Regions from separate parts of the Streptomyces sp. NPDC059248 genome, predicted to be linked through region 2. Evidence: riboswitches for the same ligand, from Rfam matches in the RefSeq annotation. Region 2 holds a riboswitch; each other region holds the start of a gene.
The links. Region 2 has a riboswitch for thiamine pyrophosphate ahead of thiC (phosphomethylpyrimidine synthase ThiC). Riboswitches for the same ligand answer to the same signal wherever they lie in the genome.
Positions count from the first base shown of each region.

Region 1 (2,261 bases), on a different contig from region 2:
TCGTACCGCCGGCGAGTTCACGCCACTCGCCGTTGACGGACACGACCGGGCTAACGCTGTTCATACGAGCTGCTCCTGGGAGACGGGGGCGGCGGGAAGGAAGCGGTCGGGGGTGAAGGGCCGGATCTCCTCGGGCAGCACACCGGTGGCCAGGGCGCTCGCGATCGCGTCGCCGGTGACGGGGGTGAGCAGGACGCCGTTGCGGTAGTGCCCGGTGGCCAGCAGCAGCCCGGGCAGCGCGCTCGGGCCCAGCAGCGGGGCGTTGTCCGGAGAGCCGGGCCGCAGCCCGGCCCTGGTCTCGGTCAGCGGCAGCTCGGTGATTCCCGGCACCAGCTCATGGGCGTCGCGCAGCAGCTCGTAGACCCCGCCCGCGGTGACGGTGGTGTCGAAGCCCAGCTCCTCACTCGTCGCGCCGACGACGAGTTCACCGTCCGCGCGGGGCACCAGATAGACCTGGCTGCCCCGGACGACGGCCCGCACGGTCCTGGAGAGGAAGGGGGCGTACAAGGGCGGCACGGCCAGCCGGAGCACCTGCCCCTTGACCGGACGCACCGGCGGCAGCACATCGGCCGGGAGCCCGCCGAGCAGTCCGCTCCGGCTCCCCCCGGCGAGTACGGTCCACGCGGCCCGTACCCCCCGCCCGTCGGCGAGTACGGCGCCCACGGCCCGGTCGTGTTCGACCAGCAGCCGGTCGGCCCGGTCGCGCCGCAGCTCCACCCCGGCCCGCTCACAGGCGACGACCAGCGCCGCGGCGAGCCGCCGGGGATCGACCTGGTGGTCGCCGTCGACCCGCAGACCGCCGCGCACCCCGGGCGCGAGCATCGGCTCCAGACGGCGGCACTCCCGCCCGCTGAGCCACTCCGCCGCAAGACCGGACCGCAGCTGGAGGGCGTGCAGCTCCCGCAGATGGGCCCGGTCGTCGGCGTCGAGGGCGACGGCCAGGGTGCCGCAGGCCCGATAGCCGACGGACCGCCCGCTCGCCTCCTCCAGCTCCGCGACGAACGCGGGATAGCGGCGGGCCGACTCCAGATTGAGGGCCAGCAGGGTCTGCTCGCCGTAGTGCAGCTCGGTGACGGCCGCGAGCATCCCCGCGGCCACACCGGCCGCACCGCCCCCGGGGTCCGGGTCGGCGACGGTGACCGCGAGCCCGCGTTGCGCGGCCCGCCAGGCGACGGCGAGCCCGATGATCCCGCCGCCGACGACCAGAACGTCCGGGGTATGCGACATGGGCGTCCAGCCCCTCCCTTCGCCGGCATGACCCGGATCAGGTTCGTACGGTCGGAGGCCGCCCAGCCTCCCTCTCAGCCCGGTGCGTCCGGGCTCCCGCGAGTGCTTTACGGTGGCCAGCCTAACCCCCGTGTCCGATGCCCGGTAAGGCGGTTGTACGGCCCCGGGATACGAGCAAGGAGCGTTCACCATGGCGAGATCGCTGGACGGACTGGTGATGTCCCCGGTCGCCGACCAGGCCCCGGGCCAGGTCGGCACGGCCACCCGGTTCACCTACCACGAGGCGGACGGCCGGATCTGGGCCGACTACGCGGGCGGCGACGTGGTCCGCGGCCACCTGGTGGGGACGCGCGAGGGCGACCGCCTCGACTTCCGCTACGTCCAGCTCAAGACCGACGACACCACGGCGTCGGGCCACTGCGTCTCCCGGGTGACCGAACTCCCCGACGGCCGGATCCGCCTGGAGGAGACCTGGTCCTGGGAGTCCCAGCCGGGCACCGGCACCAGTGTCGTCGACGAAATCCCCGGCTAACCCCCCGCCTCCCCGCCCTGCCGAGCCCCGGCATCTTGGGTGCCGCGCCTCTCGATGGTCTCGGGCTGACCGTGGCATGTCCGTCGTCGTGGGGAGGGCGGGTGCGGGGTCGCCCCCGCAGCCGTCGGCGGGATGCAGCGGTCAGCGTTTCCAAGGCCCCGGGTTCCGCCGATGGCGAGGAGGTGGCCCCGGGACCGACCGACCAACCCGCGCCGCACGGGCGACCCGCAGGGTCCTGGAGTGCGGCCAGCCAACAAGAAACACAGGGCCCCGCACCCCACCCACAACGTGAACCACGGAATCCAGGGGCGCGAGGAACTGCGCGAGCAACCACCCACCCGCCCCGCGGACGAAACCGAACGGCGGCCCCCATGGGCTGACGCTGCGTCAGAACATTATCGTGGAGGGGTGAGCGATCAGCAGACCGATCAGCAGACCGATCAGCAGACCGAGCAGCAGACACCCCCCCTTACCCCCCACGTGGTCGTCGTCGGCGCCGGTA
Region 1 is NZ_JBHYZV010000071.1:11,220-13,480, reverse strand. It holds gene thiS (sulfur carrier protein ThiS) at 1-64, opposite strand, end outside; gene thiO (glycine oxidase ThiO) at 61-1,227, opposite strand; TPP riboswitch at 1,225-1,337, opposite strand; gene ACFXG1_RS25915 (hypothetical protein) at 1,418-1,759, shown strand; gene ACFXG1_RS25910 (NAD(P)/FAD-dependent oxidoreductase) at 2,261-2,261, shown strand, end outside.
Region 1: another riboswitch for thiamine pyrophosphate. It lies ahead of thiO (glycine oxidase ThiO); the one in region 2 lies ahead of thiC (phosphomethylpyrimidine synthase ThiC).

Region 2 (2,261 bases):
CGGACCGAGGGTGTAGAACGGCGCCTCCTCACAGATCTCCTGCTGGAGGTCGATGTTCTCCTTGATCTTGTGCATGGGGACATGACCGGGGCCCTCGATCATCGTCTGGACGTTCATCCGCTTGGCGATCCGGTTCAGCTCACCGAGCGTGCGCAACTCCGCGAACTGCGCCTCGTCGTTGGCGTCCGCGATCGAGCCCGGCCGCAGGCCGTCGCCGAGGGAGTACGTGACGTCGTACGCCGCGAGGATCTCGCACAGCTCCTCGAAGTTCTCGTACAGGAACGACTCCCGGTGGTGCGCCAGGCACCAGGCCGCCATGATCGAGCCGCCGCGCGAGACGATGCCCGTCTTGCGGCGGGCGGTCAGCGGTACGTACCGCAGCAGCACACCCGCGTGCACGGTCATGTAGTCGACGCCCTGCTCGGCCTGCTCGATCACCGTGTCCTTGTAGATCTCCCAGGTCAGCTCCTCGGCCCGGCCGTCGACCTTCTCCAGCGCCTGGTACAGCGGCACGGTGCCGATCGGGACGGGGGAGTTGCGGAGCACCCACTCGCGGGTGGTGTGGATATTGCGCCCGGTGGAGAGGTCCATGACCGTGTCGGCGCCCCAGCGGGTCGCCCAGGTCATCTTCTCCACCTCCTCCTCGATGGACGAGGTGACCGCGGAGTTGCCGATGTTGGCGTTGACCTTCACCAGGAACCGCTTGCCGATGATCATCGGCTCGATCTCCGGGTGGTTCACATTGGCCGGCAGCACCGCCCGGCCGGCGGCGATCTCCTCCCGTACGACCTCGGGGGAGACGTTCTCCCGGACCGCCACGAACTCCATCTCGGGGGTGATCTCGCCCCGGCGGGCGTAGGCGAGCTGGCTCACCGCCCGGCCGTCGCGGCCCCGGCGCGGCTGGCGCGGCCTGCCGGGGAAGACCGCGTCGAGATTGCGCAGTCCGCCGCGCGGGGACGTGTGCTTGATCCCGTCGTCCTCGGGGCGCACGGGACGGCCCGCGTACTCCTCGGTGTCCCCGCGGGCGGTGATCCAGTTCTCCCGCAGCGGTGCCAGACCGCGGCGTACATCGGTCTCGACGGTGGGGTCCGTGTACGGGCCGGAGGTGTCGTACAGCGTGACGTCCCGGCCGTTGGTGAGGTGCACCTGACGGACCGGCACCCGGACGTCCGGGCGGGAACCCGTGACGTACCCCTTGTGCCAGCCCGGCGTGCGTTCGCCGTCGAGCGCCGGTTCGACGACGGCAGGCGTGCGTGCATCCTGAACGGTCATGAAGACCTACTCCCTACGCCGGCATTACCCGGTAACAGGTTCGGCGGTCGACGCAGCGGATCCCGTGGACGGCGTCCCGGGGCGTACACCTGGTTCGTGTATCGCCCGGCGACGTGTCGACGGAGGTCAGCGCCCTCTCAGCCCGGTGCTCCGAGCTCCCGCGTGTGCAAAGGTGACACCAACGCTAGCGCCAATTCTGGCGTGCTGAACAGGGGCCCCCGCCCGTTCTTGCGATGATCGGTCGGTGACGTCATCAGCGCCCGGCCCTCAACGGGGTCCCGATTCCCGGTACACGTACGGCTCCGCGGACGGCGGTGACCAGGGGTACGTTCCCGGCCACGGCCCCGCGCCGCCGCACGCGCACGACCACGACCACGGCCCCGCCCGGACCCACGACCACACCCCCACCCACGGCCACGGCCACGAGCACAACCACGCACCGGCACCGACACCGCCCCCGGTCCCGGTCCCGCCCCCCGCTCCGGCGGAGGATGAACACGGCCGGGGTCAGGGCCACGGGCACGGGCACGGGCACTCCCATGGCCATTCCCATGGGCATTCCCATGGGCACGGGCCCGCCGCGCCCGCGTCACGGCAGCTGCGCCGGGTGATCGCCGCGGTGCTGATCCCGTTCGCCGCCGCCGTCGCCGTGGGTATGGCGATCCTCTGGCCCGGCGCCGACCCCGGCCATGAGCGCACCGGCGTCGGTTTCGACCGGCAGACCGAGTCCGCGACCGTGGCCAGGCTGGAGAAGGTCGACTGCAAGTCCGTCAACGCCGCCCCGGCGGCACCGAGCGGTGACACCGCCGCGCCCCAGGGGGGCAAGGCGGACGCGGCACGGAGCAGCACGTGCGAGAAGGCGACGATCGAGATCACCAGCGGTCCGCACAAGGGCCGCACCTTCGGCGAGATCGTCCAGCCGGACGCGACACGGAAGCTGGAGCGGGGGCTGGAGGTCGTGGTGGCGTACTCCCCCGGCGCGCCCCGCG
Region 2 is NZ_JBHYZV010000054.1:44,884-47,144, forward strand. It holds gene thiC (phosphomethylpyrimidine synthase ThiC) at 1-1,272, opposite strand, end outside; TPP riboswitch at 1,266-1,444, opposite strand; gene ACFXG1_RS22570 (YibE/F family protein) at 1,517-2,261, shown strand, end outside.

Region 3 (2,261 bases), on a different contig from region 2:
CCGTACGGGACGGGCCGCCCGTCACTTCACGACGGTCGATGACCACGTCTGAACCCACTGCTCACGGTTCTCGGAGATGGTGTCCGGCGGCAGTGTCAGCGGGTCGGCGATCTTCACACCGTGCTTGCTGAACAGCTCGGGCAGCTTCGCGTCCTTCACCACCGGGTTGACGAACATGGTGAGCGGCACGTCCTCCTGGAACGTGGTGGAGACGAGGAAGTCCAGCAGGGCCTTGCCGCCGGCCTCGTTCTTCGCGCCCTTGAGGAGCCCGGCGAACTCGATCTGCCGGAAGCAGGTACCGGTGGCGACACCGGTGGGCGCGGTCGTGGGCTGCGGCTTCGCGTACAGCACCTCGACGGGCGGGCTGGAGGCGTAGGAGACCACAAGCGGACGGTCGCCGCCCTCCTTCTTGCCCCCGGCGGATCCGGAGAACTCCCGGTTGTACGCCTCTTCCCAGCCGTCGACGACCTTGACGCCGTTGGCCTTCAGCTTCTTCCAGTACCCCTGCCAGCCGTCCTCGCCGTAGCGGGCGACGGTACCGAGGACGAAGCCGAGACCGGGCGACGAGGTGGCCGCGTTCTCGACGACCAGCAGATCCTTGTACGCGGGCTTCGCCAGGTCGTCGAGGGTCTCCGGCGGTGCCAGCTTCCGGTCCGCGAAGTACTTCTTGTCGTAGTTGACGCAGACGTCGCCGGTGTCGACGGGGGTGACCCGGTGCTCGCCCTTGTCGAGCTGGACGTCCTGCGGGATCCGGTCGAGACCCTTGGCCCGGTACGACGTGAAGATGCCGTTGTCGAGGGCGCGGGAGAGCAGGGTGTTGTCGACGCCGAAGAAGACATCGCCCGTCGGGGAGCCCTTGGTGAGGATCTCCTTGTTGAGCGCGACCCCCGCATCGCCGCTCTTGAGGACCTTGACCGTATAGCCGGTGCGCTTGGTGAACTCCTTCAGCACGGCCTCGGATGCGGCGAAGGAGTCGTGGCTGACGAGGGTGACGGTCTTCGACGCCGCCTGGCCGCCGGAGTCCTTCCCGCCGTCCTCACCGCCGCAGGCGGCGAGGACGGAGACACCGAGCCCGGTGGCCAGCGCGACGGCCGCGGTCTTCCTGATACTGCTCACGGATCGAAGTCCTCCTGGTGACGGCCAGGAAGAGACGCGGCCCCGCCCGGACTCCCCGAGGGAATCCGGGCAGGGCGCAACAGCTCGAGTGAACAACCGAACTTCCTACCCGGAATGACCCGGGCGAGGTTCAGAGGGTCTGCGGTCCCGTAGGTACCGCACTCTCAGCGCTGTGGCGCTCCCCTGTCGGATATCTGCAGATGTTCAGGCCAGCCTACAAGGTGCGATTCCCGCCACGGCAGGGGCCGGCCCCCGGCGCTCGGCGGACCGTCACCGCTCGGACGCGGCGAGCTGCCCGCAGGCGCCGTCGATCTCCTGGCCCCGGGTGTCCCGTACGGTCACCGGCACCCCGTGGGCCGCGATCGCCTCGACGAACGCCTTCTCGTCCTCGGGCCGCGAAGCGGTCCACTTCGACCCGGGCGTCGGGTTCAGCGGGATCAGGTTCACATGGACCCGCTTGCCCTTGAGGAGCCGCCCCAGCAGGTCACCGCGCCACGCCTGGTCGTTGATGTCCCGGATCAGGGCGTACTCGATGGAGACACGGCGGCCCGACTTCTCCGCGTACTCCCACGCGGCGTCGAGCACCTCCCGCACCTTCCAGCGCGTATTGACGGGCACCAGGGTGTCCCGCAGCTCGTCGTCCGGGGCGTGCAGCGACACCGCGAGCCGGCACTTGAAGCCCTCGTCGGCGAAGCGGAGCATCGCGGGCACCAGACCGACCGTGGAGACGGTGATGCCGCGCTGCGAGAGACCGAGACCGTCCGGCTCGGGATCGGTGAGCCGCCGGACGGCCCCCACGACCCGCTTGTAGTTCGCCAGCGGCTCGCCCATCCCCATGAACACGATGTTCGACAGCCGCGCGGGCCCCCCGGGCACCTCGCCGTCCCGCAGCGCCCGCATCCCGTCCACGATCTGGTGGACGATCTCCGCGGTCGACAGATTGCGGTCCAGACCGGCCTGCCCGGTGGCGCAGAACGGGCAGTTCATCCCGCATCCGGCCTGGGAGGAGATACACATCGTGACCCGGTCCGGATAGCGCATCAGCACGGACTCCACCAGGGTCCCGTCGTGCAGCCGCCAGAGCGTCTTACGGGTGGTGTCGTCGTCGCACGAGATATGCCGCACCACCGACATCAGATCGGGCA
Region 3 is NZ_JBHYZV010000082.1:19,456-21,716, reverse strand. It holds gene ACFXG1_RS27520 (thiamine ABC transporter substrate binding subunit) at 22-1,116, opposite strand; TPP riboswitch at 1,201-1,311, opposite strand; gene rlmN (23S rRNA (adenine(2503)-C(2))-methyltransferase RlmN) at 1,387-2,261, opposite strand, start outside.
Region 3: another riboswitch for thiamine pyrophosphate. It lies ahead of ACFXG1_RS27520 (thiamine ABC transporter substrate binding subunit); the one in region 2 lies ahead of thiC (phosphomethylpyrimidine synthase ThiC).